DNA from 4 places in the Mycobacterium gallinarum genome. Region 2 is predicted to be linked to each of the others. Evidence: predicted binding sites of a transcription regulator. Region 2 holds the regulator's gene; each other region holds the start of a gene.

Region 1 (5,179 bases), 4.9 Mb from region 2:
GCCGACCGCGGGTTTGCCGTTCCTCACCCACCTGCTGTCGAGGATCGCCGATGCCGGCATCGAGCACGTCGTCCTCGGCACGTCGTACAAGGCGGCGGTCTTCGAGTCGGAGTTCGGTGATGGGTCCAAGCTCGGGCTGCAGATCGAATACGTCGTCGAGACCGAGCCGTTGGGCACCGGCGGCGGCATCGCCAACGTAGCGTCCAAGCTTCGGCACTCCAATGCGCTGGTTTTCAACGGCGACGTGTTGTCCGGCGCTGATCTGCGCGCGCTGCTGGACAGCCACGAGAACAACGACGCCGATGTCACTCTGCATCTGGTTCGAGTCGGCGACCCCAGGGCATTCGGTTGTGTGCCAACTGATTCCGACGGTGTCGTCACGGCGTTCCTGGAGAAGACACAGGATCCGCCGACAGATCAGATCAACGCCGGATGTTACGTCTTCAAGCGCGAGGTCATCGATCGCATCCCGAAGGGGCGTGCGCTGTCCGTCGAACGCGAGGTGTTCCCGGGCTTGCTCGCCGACGGCCTGCGGGTGTGTGGCTACGTCGACTCCACGTACTGGCGGGACATGGGCACGCCCGAAGATTTCGTGCGCGGATCGGCCGATCTGGTCCGCGGTATCGCACCGTCACCCGCGCTGCACGGGCACCGCGGTGAGGAGCTCGTCCACGACGGGGCGAGCGTCGCGCCGGGAGCGCTGCTCATCGGCGGCACGGTCGTCGGTCGAGGCGCCGAGATCGCCGGTGGTGCCCGTCTGGACGGTGCGGTGATCTTCGACGGCGCCAAGATCGGCGCAGGGGCGGTGATCGAGCGGTCGATCATCGGCTTCGGAGCGCGCATCGGACCCCGCGCGCTCATCCGCGACGGTGTGATCGGCGACGGCGCCGACATCGGTGCGCGCTGCGAGCTGTTGCGCGGTGCACGGGTGTGGCCGGGGGTCACGATCCCCGACGGCGGCATCCGCTACTCGACGGACATCTAAGCGGTTGCGAATTTGGCGCGCTAATCAACCGTCGCGGTGCGTGTGCGCGCCGAATTCGCGGATTCGCCGAGCCGCTGCGGCCAACTGGGTGAGGCCGAAGTCGACGTCGTCGGGCAATGAGTCCAGTCGCCACCACCGAAGGTCCAGTGACTCGTCGCTGCGCGCGATTTCCGCGCCTGCGGGCGCACGCACGATGAATTGCATGTCGAGGTGACGGGTCGGCACACCCAGCGAACATGTGACCGGGTGTACGTGCAACGCGGCCAGTACCGGATCGATCTGCAGGCCGTCGATGCCCGACTCCTCGGTGGCCTCCCTCAGCGCCGCGGCGACGATGTCGGGGTCGGATTCCTCGCAGTGCCCGCCCAGTTGCAGCCACCGGCCGAACCGTGGGTGGAGCGTGAGGAGCGCGTGGGTTCCGGTGTGGTCGATCACCAACGCCGAACCGGTCACGTGCCCTGGCTCGCACGACCGCAGGCAGCCGTCGGGGCGCGCGGCCAGGAACGCCAGCACGGCGTGGCGCAGCGAGTCCTGACCGGGATCGGGTGCATGCCATTCGGTCAACGCCTGGACCGCCGACGCGTGCAGGGTCACTTGCGCACCAGCAGATCGTCGGTCGGCACCGGATCGCGTGGTCCCGGCTGCTCAGGCGGGAAACCGATCGCGATGGCACCCAACGGCTCCCAATCGGCCGGCAGGTCGAGCTCGTCGCGCACCAGATCGGCGGCGAAGATCGTGGACCCGATCCAGCAGCTGCCCACACCGCGCACCGCCAGCGCTACCAGCAGGGCCTGCACGGCGGCCCCGACCGCGACGGTGAACATCGTGTGCTCGGCAGCGGTGCGGTCGGCGTCGGGATAACTGTGCGCACCGTCGGGCACCATGAACGGGATGACGAGTTCTGGTGCGTCGTAGAGGATCTGGCCACGACCGAGGCGGCGTTCGACGGCATCGGCTGGTCGGCCATCACCGGTGAGATCGGCGCGCCACTTCTCCTTCATTCGATCCAGAAGTGCCAGTCGCCGGTGCGGGTCCTGTATCCACACGAACCGGACCGGCCGGGTGTGGTGCGGTGCGGGAGCGGTCAGCGCTTCGCCGATCGCGGCCTCGATCAGCTCGGGTGGCACGTCCTGGTCGGTGAAAGTGCGCACCGACCGCCGCAACAACTGGGTCTGACTGCGACCGAGCGCAATGGCCTCCTCGGTGCCCAGCCAGAACAGATCGTCCTCGCCGGCGCGCACCAGGCGACGGGCATTGGACCCGTCATCCGGCAGGGACAACCCGCGTACCACCGCGACCGGGATGTCGGTCAGCTTGCCCTTGACGAGATCGGCCGCCGCGGCGATCTCGTCGGCGACCGCGATCTCGGTGACGATCAACTCGTTGCCGTGCCGATCGCGCGACCCTTCGTAGCCGTGCAGCACGCGCAGTCCCGCTGCGCCGATCGCGACGTCGGTCTGCCCGTTGCGCCACGCACGCCCCATGGTGTCGGTCACCACCACCCCGACGGTGACTCCGAGGTGTTCGCGTAAACCGCTTCGCAACTTCGCGGCGCTGGCATCGGGATCCGTTGGCAGCAAAGCGAGTTCTGCCGAGTCGACATTGGAACCGTCCACCCCGGCCGCTGCCTGCACCAGGCCGATCGCGTTCTCGGTGATCAGTGTTCTGCCCTTACGAGCCAGTACGCGTACGGCTTCGGCGTCGATCAGTTTGCGTCGCAGGATGTCTCGTTGTTCGGCGTCGACGGGTGCATCGACGATTCGGCCCTCGCATTTGGACATCACCTTGCTAGTGACCACGAGGATGTCGTCGTCGCGGAGCCAGGGTGCGGCCGTGGCGATCGCCTCGGCAAGGTCATCTCCTGGACGAAACTCGGGCAGCCCTGGCACGGGCAGGATTTCGACGGCTGCTGCGGATCCGTGTTCGGTCATCGCCGTGGATCCACTTTCAGCCCGGCGACCTCCACTCCGGCGCGCACCATGTCGGCGGTCGTCGCCGGATCCTTCATCAACAGCGGTACGGCGCGCACCTCGACACCGTCGATCTCGGCGCGGTCGCCTTCGTGGACCAGCCAGGCGTCGAGGATGCCGGTGCCGCTGCGCGCCCCGTAGTGGATGCCGACTGCTTCAGAGGTGCTGTCCACACCGATGACAGACAGACATTCGTCGGCCATGCCGCGCAACGGCTTACCGTCGATGATCGGGGAGTAGCCGATGACCCGTGCCGTCGTCGTGCGCAGCGCGCCGCGAATGCCGGGGATGTTCAAGATCGATCCGATGCTCACCACCGGGTTGGACGGGGCGATCAGTACGACGTCGGCGGTTTCGATGGCTTCGACGACGCCGGGACCGGCAGTCGCCGCGTCGGCACCGACGAAGGCGAAACTGTGGGTGGGTACCTGCGCGCGGTATCGCACCCACCATTCCTGGAAGTGGATCGCCTTCTTCTCGCCGTCCTCGGGATCGGTGATCACGACATGGGTTTCGCTGCGGTTGTCGCTCGCGGGTAACAATCGTGCACCGGGTGACCAACGGCCACATAACGCTTCGGTCACCTGTGACAGCGGATAGCCGGCGCGCAACATCTGGCTGCGCACAAGGTGGGTGGCCAGGTCGCGGTCGCCGAGGCCGAACCAGTCGGGCTGCACACCGTAAGCGGCGAGTTCTTGCTTGGCATGCCAGGTTTCGTCGCGATGACCCCACCCGCGTTCGGGATCGATGCCTCCACCCAGCGTGTACATGCAGGTATCGAGGTCCGGGCAGATCCGCACACCGAACATCCATGCGTCGTCGCCGACGTTGACGACGGCGGTCAACTCGTGTGCCGACTTCCCCGAATCCTGGAATTGGCCCAGCCCCAACAGGTGCTGTACTCCGAGCAGGAAGCGGGCGCCGCCTACGCCGCCAACCAGAACCGTGACCTTCACAGTGACCGACACTAGGCCGTCGCGCGCGAGCTGGGGCACGTGGCCGAGGGGTGTGACAGACACGCCGATATTCCGACGCGCCGAATTCCGGTCACGGAATGGTATGAATTTCTGTTCCAACGCTTGACCGCGGCTGCTAGCGCGTGTGTAATCACACCAGTGTCATTTCGCGGTTGGCCAGCCGGTTTCGGTGTCGCAGACCGAGATTCGATCATATGTTCGAATCGGAAATGGCCGCACAGTAAATAGTGGGGCTCAAAGTTACGGATCTACGACATCAGGTGAGGAGGCGGAAAATGTCTTTTGAGTACAGCGATTTCGATCATGCGGTCCGGTTCGACGACCGGCTACTTGGCTCAGTTGACAGCGCGCCGCACACCAATTTTGGACCGGCACCGTTCGAGACGCCTCGGCGTCCCCAGTTGAGTCTGGTGCCCGCCCCGATTGATGTGCCGCCGGTAATCCCGGCTGTGCCGGCAATGCTCACTCCGGAGGACGACCTCTGGCAAGAGAAGGCATTGTGTGCACAAACCGACCCCGAGGCGTTCTTCCCCGAGAAGGGTGGCTCGACTCGTGAGGCCAAGCGCATCTGCCAGGGCTGCGAGGTGCGCGACGCGTGCCTCGACTACGCGCTGGCCCATGACGAACGCTTCGGCATCTGGGGCGGGCTCTCCGAACGTGAGCGCCGTCGCCTCAAACGCGGCGTGATCTAGGCGAGTTTGTTCACTCGTCCTCGATGGTGGGGTCGATAACGGAGGGTTCGACACCCAGATACGTGGCTACTTGTGCCACCAGGACTTCGTGCAACAGCTCCGAGAGTTCGGCGGTGTCTTTCGCCCGCCGTTCGATCGGCTTGCGGAACAACATTATTCGCGCCCGAGTGGCGTTGCCGCGGACATCGACGCCCGCGGGGATCAGCCGGGCCAGGGCGACCGGCCCGTCAGCGATGACCTCGGGCGGCCATTGCACGCTTTCGGGATCCTTGGCCGAGATACGGGGTATTTCGTCGACGGCGATGTCCAGCGTCGACACCCGATCCTGCCACCGGCGTTCGATGGGCTCATACGCCTCGAGCACCGCCATGTCGAACAGTTCGGCGCGGCTGCGCCAGCCCGGCACGGTCGGTGGAAGGAGCGGCCCGCGCATTTCGCGACCGCGGCGTGATCGGTGGTGTCCGCGTTCGGCCACGGAGCGATCGTAACGGTTGAAGATCGACGCTCCGATGGCGCGCGTGTCCGGCGGCTTGCGCCGTTTGCGCACGATAACCT
Region 2 (5,179 bases):
CCGACACGGTGGGGTTCGTCCGGCACCTGCCGACCCAGTTGGTCGAGGCGTTTCGGTCCACTCTGGAGGAGGTCGTCGACGCCGACCTGCTCGTGCATGTCGTCGACGGTTCCGACGTCAACCCGCTGGCACAGATCAACGCGGTGCGCCAGGTGGTCAACGAGGTGATCGCCGACCATGACAGCAAACCGATACCAGAGTTGGTGGTGGTCAACAAGATCGACGCAGCCGACGACCTCGCGCTGGCGCAGCTTCGGCGGGCTCTCCCGGATGCGGTGTTCGTCTCCGCGCACACGGGTGACGGTTTGGGGCGACTTCAGCAGCGGATGGCCGAACTCATCGCTCCGACGGACGCCGTGGTGGATGTGACGATTCCCTATGACCGCGGCGATCTGGTCAACAAGGTGCATGCCGACGGCCGGGTCGATGCGACCGAGCACACCGCCGAGGGCACGAGGATCAAGGCGCGCGTGCCGGTTCCGTTGGCTGCCAGCTTGACCGAGTACTCAACGTTCTAGGCCGCGGCATCGCTACGCTTTCGCACATGGCGAAGCTTGATCCGTTTCGCAGCCAGCAGGCACGGGCGCAGCTGTTCGATGAGTACGACGCCGTCATGCGTAATTGGCCAGTCCCGGTCCGCGCATGGCGATGTCCATTGGATTTCGTGGCGCCGACCGCGCTGACCGATGACGAGTTGCGCGGAATCGGCGCACCGACGACCGTTCTACTCGGCGACCGGGAAGTCATCCACGCGACGGACCGCATGCCGCGCTCGCGCGTGCCGAGACGCTGATTCCGAATGCGTACGCGCTTCTTGTCCCCAGTGCCGGCCACATTTTGACGCTCGACGCGCCCGCGGTCGTTGTTGCCGAGATGATCGCGTGATAGCCGAAAGGGCCCCCGAACCAATGGGATTCGGGGACCCTTTCGATTGAGCGCTAGTTCTGCTCGGCTTCTTGCTTCTTCTCGGCGGTCTTGGCTGCCGCCCGTGCACTCTCGGCTTCGGCTTCCTTTTGTGCGGCGTTGCGCTGGGCCTCGGCCTTGTCCTGCTGAGCCTGGCCTTCGCGGTACAGGTCGTCACGTCCGGCGACCGCGCCTGCGACCTCCTTGACCTTGCCCTTCACGCCCTCGACGACGCCCTTGATGGCTTCTTCGGGTCCGCTGTTCTTGTCCGACATTCGTTGTCCTCCTTGCTGAGGGTCAGGTGGCCCATAAATTCCCCGGTTGGGCTATTCGCTAAACCCATTCCGCGCCACGGTGGCTGAGGTCACATTGCGTCTGACGTTGATTGATCGCGGTATAGCTGCCGCGGCAACAGAACTCACGAGCCGGGGAGTCAAGAGCAATGGCTGCGCATGGTGACCGTCGACGTCGGGTGTGCATAATCCCCGATTTCATTCCGATGTGAAGTTTCGTGTATCGGGTCGCCGGGCAATTCGATTCGGCGCTTCGCTGCGCAAGATCCGAGGATTTTGCACATCGCCGGGGTATTTTCTCTTTCAGAGTTTGCGTGTGTTCCTTGGTTATTAACGTCTTCTGACGGACAGTTGACGGGCGCGATACGTTTCATGGAATTTGCGCCGACTGTGGGAGGGTCAATGAGCGGGCAGAAGAGTCGGCGCCGCATGGTGCGCACTCGGCTCGCGTCGATGGCTGTCTTGTTGGCACCGATCACGGCGGCGCAACCGGACGCCGACGCGAACGCAGCGATCACTGCGGCGTGGGAGGCCAGCGGCGGTGACGGGGGCACGCTGGGACCCAGAAACGGCGACGTCTACCCGGCCGGCCCCGGTTTCGGTCAAAACTTCGCTGGCGGCAAGATGTTCTTCACGCCTGCGACCGGCGCACACTTCGTCCAGGGTGCCATCCTGGAGAAGTACGAGTCGCTCGGCGGGCCAGCTGACAGCGATCTCGGTTTCCCCACCATCGATGAGGGGCCCGGACGGGCGCCGGACAGCCGAAACGTCACGTTCAGCGCGACGGACAAGCCGGTCATCTTCTTCACACCTGCAACCGGGGCACGCGTGGTCCGTGGGCCGCTCAACAGCGCGTGGGACAAGCTCGGGGGTTCGTCGGGCACACTCGGCGTACCAGCGGAGGACGAGGTCTACAGGGGTGCCGTCGTCTCGCAGAAGTTCACCGGTGGCGAGTTGTCGTATGACGTTCGCAAGAAGACCTTCACCACCGTGCCGCCGGAACTTGCCGCTCAGTTGGGCGATCTGCAGTTTCCCGAGGATCCGACTGCGGCAATCAATGCTGCCCGGCGCGCCGCCGGAGGACCGCTCGGGCCGCTGGGCGCCGCCGACGGAGCGCCCTTCCCGGTCGGCAAGGACGGACTGAGGCAGAACTTCGCCGGTGGCGCGATCTTCTACACACCTGCCACCGGTGCGAATGTCGTGACCGGACAGGTGCTGGCCAAGTACGAGAGCGTCGGCGGGCCCGAAGGCGATCTCGGGTTCCCGCTCACCAGCGAGGTCGACGGCGGCCTGCCCACTGCCAGCCGCATGTCCAGCTTCGCGGCCGAGGACAAGCCGGTCATCTTCTGGACGCCTGATCACGGTGCGGTGATCGTGCGGGGTGCGATGGCGGCAGCCTGGGACCGGCTCGGCGGGGCCAAGGGCGAGCTGGGTGCGCCGATGGCCGACCAGACGGAGGCCGGCGACGTCGTCACGCAGCGCTTCACCGGTGGCGTCATCTCGTGGGACCGAGCGAAAAACACCTTCAGCACCGAACCGGCCAATCTGGCCGCCGAATTGGCCGGCCTCGAGGTGCCGGGCCAGCAGCCGGCGGCCGAGGCGCCGGGCAGCCCCCAGGCGTCAGATTCCAACGACACCAACAAGTGGTTGAAACCGAACGTGTGGTGGCTGCTGGCGCTCGTACCGTTGGTGGCAGTGATCGGAGCCGTCGTGCTCGCGATCGCGCTGCGACGCCGCAACAAGGCCGATCCCTTTGCGTCCGACGAATCTCTTGCGATGCAAGACGTCCGATTCAGCGGCGACGCCGATGCCGCGTACAGCACCGCGGCCGCTTCGGATCGGGTGACTACCGACGACGAGTACGCCGCGGCGATGTTCGGCGATCGCTACGCAGGCGGGGGATTGGGCACACTGCCGCGCCGGGGCGAGGACATGCCACCGGAGGTCGTGCACGAGGAGGAAGACCTTTGGGGTGCGCCCTCGTCGGCATCGAGCGTTGAGGAGACCTCGCACGACGTCGCGGACGCCAACGACAACGACGAGCCGCCGGCCCGCGATGACGAGCCCGACGATGACGACGACGACCCGGACACCGTCGATACGGCACCGACTCGTATTCAGACCGCCGAAGCGGCGCTTGCCGCCGCGGCGGCGGCCGCCGCGGTCAAGCGCGACCCCCTCATCGATACCGGACGCCATGCTCGCATCGATGTCGACGACGAGCCGCCAACGCAGCGCGTCGCCTTCCTGGTGCCACTCGACGACCCGAACGAGGCGCCGGAGGGCTACCCCGTCAAGGCGAATACCAAGACTGGTGTGTATTGGGCGCCCGGCAGTCCTGCGTACGACGATGCCAGTGCCGAAATCTGGTTTGCCAGTGAGGAACTCGCGCGCGTGAACGGCTTCGTCACCGACGGCGAGGCCCGCTAGATCTTGCGGATCACCGTCACGACCTTGCCCAGCACGACGGCGTCGTTGCCGGGAATCGGATCGAACGCCGGGTTGTGCGGCATCAGCCACACCTGACCGCGCGTGCGCTTGAACGTCTTCACCGTCGCCTCACCGTCGATCATCGCGGCGACGATATCGCCGTTGTCCGCAACGTTCTGTTGACGCACGACCACCCAGTCGCCGTCACAGATCGCCGCGTCGACCATGGAGTCGCCGACCACCTTCAGCAGGAACAGCGAGCCCTCGCCGACCAATTCCTTCGGAAGCGGGAAGACATCCTCGACGGCCTCTTCGGCCAGGATCGGGCCGCCTGCGGCGATGCGGCCCAGCACCGGTACGAAGGTCGGTTCCGGCAGGGCGTCGGAGCCCGCGACGTCCGTGGCGACGACCGGTGGCGCATTGTCGGCGCCTCGGACGTCCACGGCGCGCGGACGGTTGGGGTCGCGGCGTAGATAGCCCTTGCGCTCCAACGTGCGGAGTTGATGCGCCACCGACGACGTCGACGTCAGTCCGACCGCGTCGCCGATCTCCCTGATGCTCGGGGGATAGCCGCGACTGGTCACCGAGGCGCGGATCACGTCGAGAATGGTGCGTTGACGCTCGGTCAGACCCGTGTCGAGCCCACCTCGCCCGCCGGTGCCGTCTGTGCCACCCGGGGTATCGCTGCTGGAGTCCATGGCGCGAATGTAGCCCGTGACAGCCGATTAATCAAACATGTGTTCGAGGCGTGTCGGATGGCTGCGAGTGCCAGATCCGGCCGGCCGAACGTGTCAGTGGGCGCCGCTATCGTTTGGCAACAGTTCGATCACATGTTCTATTAATCGAACACCTGAGCGAGTATGTTCGAACACAAGAGCGAACGACCTTGGACCGGAAGGCAGGAAGATGACGATTCTCGAGACGCGGGAAATCCAGGCAACACCTGTGGTCAGGCCGGGTATCCGGCCCGCGGGTGCACGGCGGCGGCCACCGTCACGGCGGCCCGGCGGCGCCCCGATGCGATACCGCAGCTCCGGTGTCCTCGTATCGCGCGCTCCGCGCCGGCGCCGGCCCATCACCCCGGTCACGACGGTCCTGTTGGCGATGGTCGCCGCAGGCATCACGGTGTGGCTCGGGCTGGTGGCACAGTTCGGCGGTGTCGTCGGCGAATCGGCCCCGGTGCCCGACCGGCTCGCGGTGGTTCAGGTGCAGACGGGCGAAACGCTGCAGCAGGTGGCGGGCCGAGTGGCGCCCGACGCGCCGGTGGGAAGCGTTGTCGACCGGATCCGCGAACTCAACCATCTCGACACTGTGGCGATTCATGCCGGCCAGACTCTGATCGCACCGATCAGCTGACGGTGTGCCATGGGCGGTGAAAACATCAGCCGCACAACGGCATTCGGTAGCACCACGACGGGATATGTTCCAATCAACACGAACCTGAGCTCGCGAACTCCCGCGCAGGTACGCTCAGAGGAGTTCGAGTTGGTCGTTTGGTGGTGTAGCGAAGGAGCGGTGATGCACTGTCCGTTCTGTCGCCATCCCGACTCCAG
Region 3 (5,179 bases), 2.5 Mb from region 2:
GGCGCGCAGAGCCCTGAGGAATGCGCCGCGCGCTTCTACGAAGTGTTCGGCAGTGGCCCAAGGGGATACGCAAGTGACCACATCGAGGCGAGCTTTGCCGCAAACGCCAGTCTGCCGCGTGCTGAAGTAGTAGCCGCTTTGGGCGAGCACATGCAGGCGAACTTCGGCTAGACGCCGAGGCCAAGCGGTCCTGCTGCACGAATTCTATCGATGAACTGACTCAACGGAGGCACACATGAACCGTCTCAAGGGCAAGGTCGCCCTCGTCACTGGAGCGGCCCGCGGCCAGGGGCGCAGCCACGCCGTCCACCTCGCGGACGAGGGCGCCGACATCATCGCCGTCGACATCTGCGCCGACATCGAGTCGAACGAGTACCCGCTTGCCACTCCCGAGGACCTCGACGAGACAGCGAAGCTCATCGAGAAGTCAGGGCAGCGGGTGGTGACGGCTGTCGTCGATGTGCGTGACCGCGCAGGTCTCAAGGGAGCGCTGGATGACGCCGTTGCGCAACTGGGTGGTCTGCACGTCGTCGTGGCGAACGCGGGGATCTGCCCGCAGGGCAACCATATTCCGTATCAGGGCTTCATCGACGCATTCGACGTTGACTTCGTCGGCGTCGTCAACACCATCCACGTCGGCCTCGGCCACCTGACTGCCGGCGGGTCGGTAATTGTGACGGGTTCCATCGCTGGACTCGTCGACCAGAAGGATCTCGCGACTGGCGGAGGGCCGCAAGGCCCTGGCGGGGCGGGCTACGGAATGGCCAAGAGGATGGTCCGCGACTATACGAAGGCGCTGGCCTTGACGATGGCGCCGCACAACATCCGGATCAACGCGGTCCATCCCACGAACGTCAACACGGACATGCTGCACAACCTGCCGATGTATCGCACCTTCCGGCCGGACCTGCCCGAACCTTCGCGAGAAGACGCAGAGTTGGTCTTTCCGGTCCTGCAGGCAATGCCGGTCCCCTACGTAGAGACCGAGGATGTGTCGCACGCGGTGGTGTACCTCGCGTCGGACGAGTCTCGTTACGTTACCGGGCAACAACTGTTCATCGATGCCGGCGCTGGCTTGAAAATGGGCATGTAAGCGTTTCTGCACGCGCATGGATTTTGTGCGAGCAAATAGCAGCGATGTCATCCGCAGTTAGAGGATCGCTGGACCCAGCCACCGCGCAACGAAGCGGCGGAGTGCGACTCCGCCGCGCGTTTGAGGTCTGGGATCGGTGAGGAGAGATTGCACAGTGCGCAAGGTCATTTCGGCCAGCTCGCCAAGTTCGGTGACATCCAAGCCATGAAGCTTCCAATCGACATCAGGGCGGTGAAAGACCGACAGGCAGAATGTATTGGCGTGTCAGCGGTTAGCGAAATGACCTCTTCGTCCTCGGCTCAGCGAGTCAACAGGCTCTCGAGTTGCGGATCCCCGGCGAGATTCTCGATCGCGAACGAAACGCATTCGACGACTTCAGAAACCGGATTTTTGAGTCCGCCGACGTGTTGTGTGACTAGATCGCGCCACCGCTGCAGGTTCGATCGGCGCTCCAGGTCGGACTCGAACCGACACTGGACGGCGACACTGGCCGAGCACGGGCAGCGCGATGAGCTTTCGCCACAGCAGTAACACCGGTCAGCGCTAACCAAACCGCGGCGGTGCAAGATCCGAATTGGATACTTGCGGCGGCGTGGGAATTTCCGGCTTGGCTTCGTTCAGGGTGTTTGTGTAAGTGCCGTCGACGTACACGTCGATCCAGGTCGTACCGTCGATCGTTTTGTACGAACACGTCGAGACCCGACCCTTCGGGCCCGAACTGGTTTCGTACCGGCCAGCGGCTTCCTTGCACCCAGCCTTGATTTCCGCCTCAGTCTGCTTTTCCTCGGCGCTGGCGCCGACGGCTGATGCGAGCGCAATACAAAGGCCAATGCAAACGGCGCCGATGGCTCGGGCGACGCGCGCGATTCGGCGGGTCGCGGCGTGCTTGTTAGTTGTCATTCTCTACTCCTCGTGGTTAGTTGGCGGCGCGGTCGCGCCGCTTCACGGGAGGAATTCTTCTGAGATCACGGGGACCGTGTAATCGCCGTTGGGCCAGAATTAGCCCCTCGACGGGGAGGATTTCCTGTCCGACCGGTAAGCAAGTGCGGCCCGAGGCGATGCGCACCTATGGTGTGCCCCCAGTGAGACTCGAACTCACACTTGGCGGATTTCAAGTCGGCCGAAGCACGTGCGCCGGTATTCGTGGATGTTTCAATTACCTGCTTCTAACAGCAGATACCGTTCACCGCGTTCGTCAGCATTCGCGGCTATCACGCGTGAGATGTGACAGCGTCGTGACACTGACGCAGTCGCCCCGAAAGCCGAACTACCCTGCTCGCCATGGGCGGGGCCGCACGCGTAGCGGGCTATCACCTACGAACTGCCCAGCCGATGCGATCGCTGCATCCCGTCGCGGTCGGTGAATGTCGCACCTTCGCGTGACCGAGAAGCTGCCACTCCTTGGACGTCACCCCTCCTGTCGGTGCGCTGAACTAACCTCCCCCGTAGTCAGACCCGACCGTCATGATGTGTTTGGCGTGGTGAGCGAAAAGCGGGAGACAAGGTGATTGACCGGCTCGAACGCAGACCTATTCGTGTTGAACTCTCGAATGGCGAGATCCGATATGAAGTTCGAGCTGCGGTTTAGATGAACGGTAAGAGGAAACGGTTGAGACGACGCTTCAAGACCACCGTTGAGGCCGAGGCATTCTTGGCCCAAACGTCCGAACCAAATCGCATCAGACGCTACAAGATCCGCGATGAGCAGTATCGGGAGGCGGTGAGGCAGTCCGTTTCCATTGCCGGCGCGCTCAAGCTGCCGGGTGTCGTGCCGGAAGGCGGCAACTACCGTGTCCTCCGCCGAGCCATCGACCGCCTCGGTCTCGATACATCCCACTTCGCCGGGCAGTCCTGGGCGAAAGGCAAGAGGGTCTCGCATCGCCTGCGACCGATCGAGGACTTCCTATCGAACACGTATCCGATTCAGTCTGATCGGTTGCGCCGGCGCCTCATCAACGAAGGCGTTTTCGAGCGTAGGTGCTCCGGCTGCGAGCTCGATAGCTGGATGAGCCAGCCGATTCCTCTGGAGTTGGACCATATAGACGGCAACCATCAGAACAACGCGCTGCAGAACCTTCGACTGCTGTGCCCCAACTGTCATGCGCTTACGCCGAACTTCAGAGGCAAGAACAAGAGCTGTGCCTCCGCACTAGACTCGACCGCCTAGAGGGGACGTAGCCTAATTGGCATCGGCGGGGCGCTTAAAACGCCTGACATTTGTGGGTTCGAGTCCCACCGTCCCCACCGTCTCGGCGGGTCCTGTTTGACCGACGGATGCCGACCGCAGCGTGGTGCTGAACCCGCCGCCATGGCTATTACTCTCATGAACCCCGAGGGTCGGCCGAAGGTCGGGTGCCCGCCTATTACCGGGCGGCGGGCGTTCAGTCTCCAAGAACACCCCAAGTAGTTCAGCCCACTCTCGCTATCAACACCACCAACCAAACAGGGAGAGATCAACCATGGACCGCAACATCGTCAAGCTCGCTCTCGTCACCGCCGCCTTTGGCGCCATGGCCGTTGCCGGTGCCGGCACCGCGCTGGCCGAGGCCCCGCGCGTCGACACCGCACCCGCCTTCTTCCCCTTCGTCGAATTCGAGGACGTCGTCGAGCAGCCGTTCGAGAACTTCGGCGATCGAACCGAGCGCCAGTTCGAGAACTTCGGCAACAACGTAGAACGCCAGTTCGCGGCTTTCGACTGAACGCCGCGCCATGACGCCCGCTGCCCTCGGACAGCGGGCGTTCTCGCGTCAGCCGGGTGTTCGCATGACCAGAGCAATCGGTAGCCGCATTTCGCCAGGGAGATCGCGAGATGAGAACGTTCTCATCCGAGGTGCCTGAGAGCCGGGCCCGATCGGGACCATCTCCGCGCGTTGTCAACTATGTTCGCCTATGTGGAGCCACCCCACACCTACATGCGGGAGGCATCCGCTTCGGTGGCACACCACGCGGATTACCTCGACCGGCGCGACGACCACGCGCTCTGCGGAGCGGCGATCGTGGTTGCGACGACCCTGACGCAAGCGGACGCGGTCTGTCCGGAATGCGAAGAGAAGCTGATTCAGTACCACCTCGCATGGTGGCGGGAGAGGGCACTGGCGGCCACGGCCGAGGTCGAGGCACTGCGCGCCAAGTACGGCGAGCCTGCGCAACCCACGTCCCAGGTCGACGCAACGACCGCCGAGCCGGAGGAAACCGAGCCGACGACCCTGCTCGACCATGCGCGACGAGAACTCACGAAACTCTGCCGGGAGTTCGACGACGCCGTCCCCTACTTCCGCCTGAAGAACGCGATGCAAGCGTTCAGCGACGGGTTGGAAAGCGACCAGCGGGTTCTCCTGGCGCAAGAGATCGGCGGCGACGGCACGCTAATTCGTTGGTCGACAACGGAAGTCGAAGCCCTCGGTTGGCATGTCAGCAACAGCCCTGTCCGAGGAGAATCCGAAGCGACGTGGGACGCCTGGATTCAGGACTCTTACCAGGCACCGAAACCGACGAAGCGGCGGTTCGGCCGCTCTCGCTGAGCGCCGGGCGACGGAAACCGTTAAAGGCCGGGACGGGGCCGTCAAGAATCCGTTAAGGCCGGTATTGACCTCCTGAGCTGGGGCGATCCTTCTATGGGCCGCCGAAATACGGCGACCCGTAAACATCTCGGAGTGTCATGTCCGTCCTGGTGTACATCGCGTTGACGGTGGCGGTCTTCGCCGTCTTCGGCCTGATTCAGAAGTGGGTCGAGGGTCTGTGATCGAAAACGTCATCGGGCTCGTGCTGGCGGTTCTCATCGCGGTGTTCCTCTTCGCCGCCCTGCTCTTCCCCGAGAGGTTCTGAGTGAGCACCACCACCGCGGGGATCCTGTTCCTCATCTCGCTCATCGTCGGCCTCGCGGTCGTCCACGTGCCGCTGGGCGACTACATGTACCGGGTCTACTCCTCGGAACGGCACCTGCGCGGTGAGCGCGTCATCTACCGATTGATCGGCGCCGACCCCAAGGCGGAACAGACCTGGGGTTCCTACGCCCGCAGTGTGCTCGCGTTCTCGGCGATCAGCTTGCTGTTCCTGTTCATTTTCCAGTTGGTGCAGGGCAAGCTG
Region 4 (5,179 bases), 130 kb from region 2:
ATACCTGCGAACACCGCGCCGAGAGAGGTTTGCGCCGCCAGACCCGCGACGACGGACAGGACGCCGGCCGACGCGAACACCGTGGTCCCGATATCGGAGAACGCCGGGAACGTCATCAGTACCGCGGCGCCGCCGAAGACCACCACGATGGCGATCGCGAGCCTGCGCAGGACCGTGACCTGCGTGCGAACCCGTCGCCAGCGGCGATCGGCGTCGGAGATCTGCTCACCGCCACCGCCGAATCTGGCGATCATGCGCCGTTCCGCGACCCGGACGAGGCCGGTGAGCAGCCAGGTCACCCCCAGGATCAGCAGGATCACCAGCGAATGGTCGACCATCCTGCGCCAGGAGTCGGCCGGATCCGACGTCCGCTGCACCGAGATGGACGCCGCAGCGACCATCAGCGTGAACCGCACCGGCATCCGCGTGAGTTCGGCGACGTCGCAGAGCATGGCACTACGGCGACCGATGCGGCCCAGCGCCCAGGTCAGCACCACTCCCAACAGGTACGCGGCGACCATGGCGCCTGCGGCCCACGCGAAGGTGACGGCGAGATTTGTTGCGGTTTCCAGTTCGTTCTCGTCGGGCATTGGGTGAGATCAGCTCCACTGAGTCGAGGTCGGGTCTCTTCGCGACGGTAGCGTCGCGCACCGGCGTCGTCACATCGACGCGTCGCGATTTGCCGCGTTGAACGCGCGGAATACCCGGTCCTGCAAGGAAAATAATCGACGTGGCAGTTCTCACAGACCCCAACGGCACCGTCTGGTCGATCAACCGGCGGATGTGGCCGTTTCCGGGCGACGCGCTTGACCTCACGTTCGGCATGTTCGAGGTGCTCATCGGCATCGTGTTCGCGCTGCTGTGGCCCTTCTGGTTGCTGGCCAAGTTCTGCGGTGTGCGGTGGGTGATCACCGTCGAGCGCAACGGCCATCAGGTGGGCCGGGAGCTCGTGCGCGGATGGAACGGGTCCAAGCGCCGCGTCGACGAGATCGCACGCGAGGTCGCTTCCGGCGGCCGTTCAGGGCACATGGTGATCTAGCCGTGCACGACGCCTCGATTCTCCGCTGCGCCGGGCAGTCCACCCGGTGATGGGGGCGTGTCGAGACCCTGAGGTGTCCGCTGCCGACGCTAAGCTCTTCGAACAGGTGTTCACAGGCAAGGAGCTGCCACGTGCGGGTGATGGGTGTCGACCCTGGGTTGACGCGGTGCGGGCTGTCCGTCATCGAGGGCGGCACCGGGCGGCGCGTCATCGCGCTGGACGTCGACGTCGTCCGCACCCCGTCCGACGAGCCGCTGCACCGCCGGTTGCTCACCATCAGCGACACCGTCGAGTACTGGATGGACACCCACCGCCCCGACGTCATCGCGATCGAGCGCGTCTTCGCCAACCAGAACGCGAACACAGCGATGGGCACCGCGCAGGCCGGCGGTGTCATTGCGCTTGCCGCCGCCAGGCGCGACATCGACGTGTATTTCCACACACCCAGCGAGGTGAAGGCCGCCGTCACCGGAAACGGGCGGGCCGATAAGGCGCAGGTCACCACGATGGTCACCAAAATCCTTGCCCTACAGGCGAAGCCGACGCCCGCCGACGCGGCCGACGCGCTGGCATTGGCGATCTGTCATTGCTGGCGGGCTCCGATGATCGCGCGAATGGCCGCGGCCGAGGCCATGGCAGCCGAGCAGCAACGCAAGTACCAGGCCACGATCAAGGCGAAGGCAAAGGCGGCACGATGATTGCATCCGTTCGCGGAGAGGTCCTCGACATAGCTCTCGATCACGTTGTCATCGAGGCTGCGGGTGTCGGATACAAAGTGATGGCGACGCCGACCACGCTGGCGACGCTGCACCGCGGCGACGAAGCCCGGCTCATCACCGCGATGATCGTGCGCGAGGATTCGATGACGCTGTACGGCTTTTCCGACGCCGACGCCCGCAACCTGTTTCTGACGCTGCTCGCGGTGTCCGGTATCGGGCCAAGCATCGCGCTGGGCGCACTGGCGATGTACGACGGACCCACGCTGCGCCGTGCCATCGCCGACGCCGACATCACCGCGCTGACCCGGATCCCGAAGGTCGGCAAGAAGACCGCCGAGCTGATGGCGCTGAGCCTGCGCGACAAGATGGGGGCCAACACACCGTCCGGCGCCCCCGCGATGAACGGACATGCCGTGCGCGGCCCCGTCGTCGAAGCGCTTGTCGGCCTTGGCTTTGCGCTCAAGCAGGCCGAAGAGGCCACCGACAAGGTGCTCGCCAATGACCCGGAAGCCAGCACCACCAGTGCGCTGCGCCTGGCGCTGTCCATGTTGGGTAAGAAGTGAGCGGTCGCTTCGAGGACGCGGAACCCGGCGACACCGCCGACAGGGAGGTGTCGGCCGCCTTGACTGTCGGCGAGGGGGACATCGACGCCAGTCTGCGGCCGCGATCGCTCGGTGAGTTCATCGGTCAGCCCCGCGTCCGCGAGCAGCTGCAGCTGGTTCTCGAGGGCGCGAAGAACCGCGGTGGCACGCCGGATCACATCCTGCTGTCCGGCCCGCCGGGGCTGGGCAAGACCTCGCTGGCGATGATCATCGCCGCCGAGCTCGGAACCTCGCTGCGGGTCACCTCCGGACCCGCGCTGGAACGGGCGGGCGACCTGGCGGCCATGCTGTCGAATCTCGTCGAGCACGACGTGCTGTTCATCGACGAGATACACCGCATCGCCAGGCCCGCCGAGGAAATGCTGTACCTCGCGATGGAGGACTTTCGCGTCGATGTCGTGGTCGGCAAGGGGCCGGGTGCCACCTCCATTCCGCTCGAGGTCGCGCCGTTCACCCTCGTCGGCGCCACGACCCGTTCGGGGGCGCTGACAGGTCCGCTGCGTGACAGGTTCGGCTTCACCGCGCACATGGACTTCTACGAACCGGCGGAACTCGAGAGGGTGCTGACGCGGTCGGCCGGCATCCTCGGTATCGAACTCCAGAGCGACGCGGGTGCCGAAGTCGCGCGGCGCTCGCGCGGGACTCCGCGTATCGCCAACCGGTTGTTGCGACGGGTACGCGACTTCGCCGAAGTACGCGCCGACGGTGTCATCACCCGTGACATCGCGAAGTCCGCGCTGGCGGTGTACGACGTCGACGAGCTGGGGTTGGACCGCCTCGACCGGGCCGTATTGTCCGCACTCACACGTAGTTTCGGTGGTGGCCCCGTCGGGGTGTCGACGCTGGCGGTCGCGGTGGGGGAGGAAGCCACGACGGTCGAGGAGGTGTGCGAGCCGTTCCTGGTGCGTGCCGGCATGATCGCCCGCACGCCGCGCGGGCGCGTCGCCACCGCACAGGCCTGGACCCATCTCGGAATGACACCCCCGGCCGGAGCGACCGGTTTCGGGCAGCCCGGCCTGTTCGAATAGGAGGCAGTGACATGGGGTTCGCGGGACTCTTCTTCGCCGCTCTGGCGGCCTTGCTGCACGTCTACATCTGGGTGATGGAGTCACTGACGTGGACCTCCAAGCGCACCAGAGCAACCTTCGGCATCACCGAGGAGGAGGCGCTGGCCACCAAGGAGATGGCGTTCAACCAGGGTTTCTACAACCTGTTTCTGGCGATCGTCACCGTGACGGGCATCGTCATCGGCGGACTCGGCCACAACTACATCGGCCTCGCGCTGATCTTCGCCGGCACCGGTTCCATGCTTGCCGCGGCGGTGGTGCTGCTGCTGTCCTCTCCCGATAAGGCGCGCGCCGCTGTGACACAAGGAATCCTGCCGTTGATCGCGATCATCCTGCTCATCATCGGGCTGACGCTATAGCAGACCCAACAGCTGCAGGTCGGTGATGTACTTGACGATGATCTCGGCCGTGACGTGTGGAATGTCCTTATCCGGGCCGATTTTCGCGTCCTGCACCGCGGCGCGGAATCGGTCGGTCGTCGCGAACGAACCGAGAAGCGGCCTGGCGGGCTGCGCGTAACTGTGGAGCAACGGCAACAGCGAGGCCTGACGCTGGCGGTCTGGTAGGCCCCGCATGCTCATCTCGAACCGCTGCAGCCACTGGCCGTAGTCCGCGACCCGGTCGATCGGATACCCGGCATCGACCAGCCAGTCCACGAACTCGTCGAGACCGACACCGTCGTCGTGCGGGTTCATCACGTGGAAGGTCTCGAACCCGTGGATGTGGTGTGCCCCTAGCGTGGAGATCGCGTCGGCGATGAAATCGACTGGTAGACCGTCGTAGTGGGCCCGCTGCCGATGGCCCGCGGCGTCCAGTTCGTAGAACGAACCCGGTGCGATACCGGTAGCCACCAGGCTGAGCATCAGTCGGGTGAACATATCGGGCACGTTGAGCTGGCCGGCGTATTTCGGCTCCGCGAGGATCATGTCGCACCGGAACACCTGGACCGGCAGACCGCTCAGATCGTGCGCTTCGCGCAGCAGCACCTCGCCCGCCCACTTGCTGTTTCCGTAGCCGTTGGCGTAGTTGTCGTTGACCACGCGTGTCGCGCTGCTCTGGCGCAGGTCGGCGTCTTCGACAAATGCCGTCGGTTCGATCTGATCGCCGACACCGACGGTCGACAGGTACACAAACGGCTTCAACTTCGTGGTCAGCGCCAGCCGGATGAGTTCCGCGGTGCCGACGACGTTGGGACCGAACAACTGGTCGTAGGGCAGGACGTGGTTGACCAGTGCGGCCGGATCCACGATCAGGTCGACGGTGTCGGCGAGCCGCTGCCAGGTCGTTTCGTCGAGCCCGAGCCCGAGTTCGCCTTTGTCGCCCGCAAGCACCTCCAAATGCCCTGCAGCCAAACGCCGGTAGTGATCGAGCAAGGCGGGATCGCCGCTGTCGAAGGTTTCGTCCAGGCGCTGCCGCGCCGTCGCGTCGTCCTTGGCGCGAACCAGAGTGATCACCTTGCCGCCGACGAGGCTCATCCGTTCCAGCCAGTCCAGTGCGAGGTAGCGGCCGAGGAAACCGGTCGCGCCCGTCAGCAGCACGGTGCGTACCTCCTGGCTGGGGTAGGGCAGTGCCGGCGCGTTCGCCAGGGTGTGGGCATCGAGGAACTTGCCCAGCGTCAGATCGCGGGCGTGGATCTCGTTGGCTCCGCGCCCGTGGACGGACGCGAACGTCGGACGGGTGCTACCGGATCGTTCTGTTTCGATGTACTCGGCCAGCGCCGCTAGGTCGTTGGCGGGGCTGACGATCACGCCC

What was found. The regulator LexA, encoded in region 2, represses DNA repair genes until DNA is damaged. The targets are predictions, from matches to a motif close to CGAACANNTGTTCG.
Region 1: a site for LexA is predicted at 4,120-4,133, ahead of cofD (2-phospho-L-lactate transferase). Genes of this name have one in related genera too.
Region 3: a site for LexA is predicted at 2,616-2,629, ahead of G6N42_RS16320 (HNH endonuclease signature motif containing protein). Genes of this name have one in related genera too.
Region 4: a site for LexA is predicted at 1,139-1,152, ahead of ruvC (crossover junction endodeoxyribonuclease RuvC). Genes of this name have one in related genera too.

What each region holds. Positions count from the first base shown of each region.
Region 1 is NZ_AP022601.1:5,825,202-5,830,380, forward strand. Features, by position in the region: gene manB (mannose-1-phosphate guanylyltransferase) at 1-985, shown strand, start outside; gene G6N42_RS28785 (NUDIX hydrolase) at 1,010-1,579, opposite strand; gene G6N42_RS28790 (coenzyme F420-0:L-glutamate ligase) at 1,576-2,916, opposite strand; gene cofD (2-phospho-L-lactate transferase) at 2,913-3,911, opposite strand; gene G6N42_RS31760 (WhiB family transcriptional regulator) at 4,208-4,624, shown strand; gene G6N42_RS28805 (metallopeptidase family protein) at 4,635-5,057, opposite strand.
Region 2 is NZ_AP022601.1:900,058-905,236, forward strand. Features, by position in the region: gene hflX (GTPase HflX) at 1-518, shown strand, start outside; gene G6N42_RS04435 (hypothetical protein) at 545-793, shown strand; gene mbp1 (microaggregate-binding protein 1) at 939-1,178, opposite strand; gene G6N42_RS04445 (LGFP repeat-containing protein) at 1,599-3,626, shown strand; gene lexA (transcriptional repressor LexA) at 3,623-4,324, opposite strand; gene G6N42_RS04455 (LysM peptidoglycan-binding domain-containing protein) at 4,533-4,982, shown strand; gene nrdR (transcriptional regulator NrdR) at 5,145-5,179, shown strand, end outside.
Region 3 is NZ_AP022601.1:3,355,076-3,360,254, forward strand. Features, by position in the region: gene G6N42_RS16305 (SDR family NAD(P)-dependent oxidoreductase) at 1-171, shown strand, start outside; gene G6N42_RS16310 (mycofactocin-coupled SDR family oxidoreductase) at 236-1,093, shown strand; partial or broken gene G6N42_RS31230 (TetR family transcriptional regulator) at 1,151-1,515, opposite strand; gene G6N42_RS16315 (hypothetical protein) at 1,637-1,993, opposite strand; gene G6N42_RS16320 (HNH endonuclease signature motif containing protein) at 2,682-3,260, shown strand; tRNA gene G6N42_RS16325 (tRNA-Leu) at 3,262-3,337, shown strand; gene G6N42_RS16330 (hypothetical protein) at 3,553-3,792, shown strand; gene G6N42_RS16335 (hypothetical protein) at 3,985-4,614, shown strand; gene kdpF (K(+)-transporting ATPase subunit F) at 4,817-4,918, shown strand; gene kdpA (potassium-transporting ATPase subunit KdpA) at 4,919-5,179, shown strand, end outside.
Region 4 is NZ_AP022601.1:1,033,060-1,038,238, forward strand. Features, by position in the region: gene G6N42_RS05195 (mechanosensitive ion channel family protein) at 1-590, opposite strand, end outside; gene G6N42_RS05200 (hypothetical protein) at 731-1,039, shown strand; gene ruvC (crossover junction endodeoxyribonuclease RuvC) at 1,171-1,737, shown strand; gene ruvA (Holliday junction branch migration protein RuvA) at 1,734-2,321, shown strand; gene ruvB (Holliday junction branch migration DNA helicase RuvB) at 2,318-3,388, shown strand; gene G6N42_RS05220 (DUF1304 domain-containing protein) at 3,400-3,786, shown strand; gene car (carboxylic acid reductase) at 3,781-5,179, opposite strand, start outside.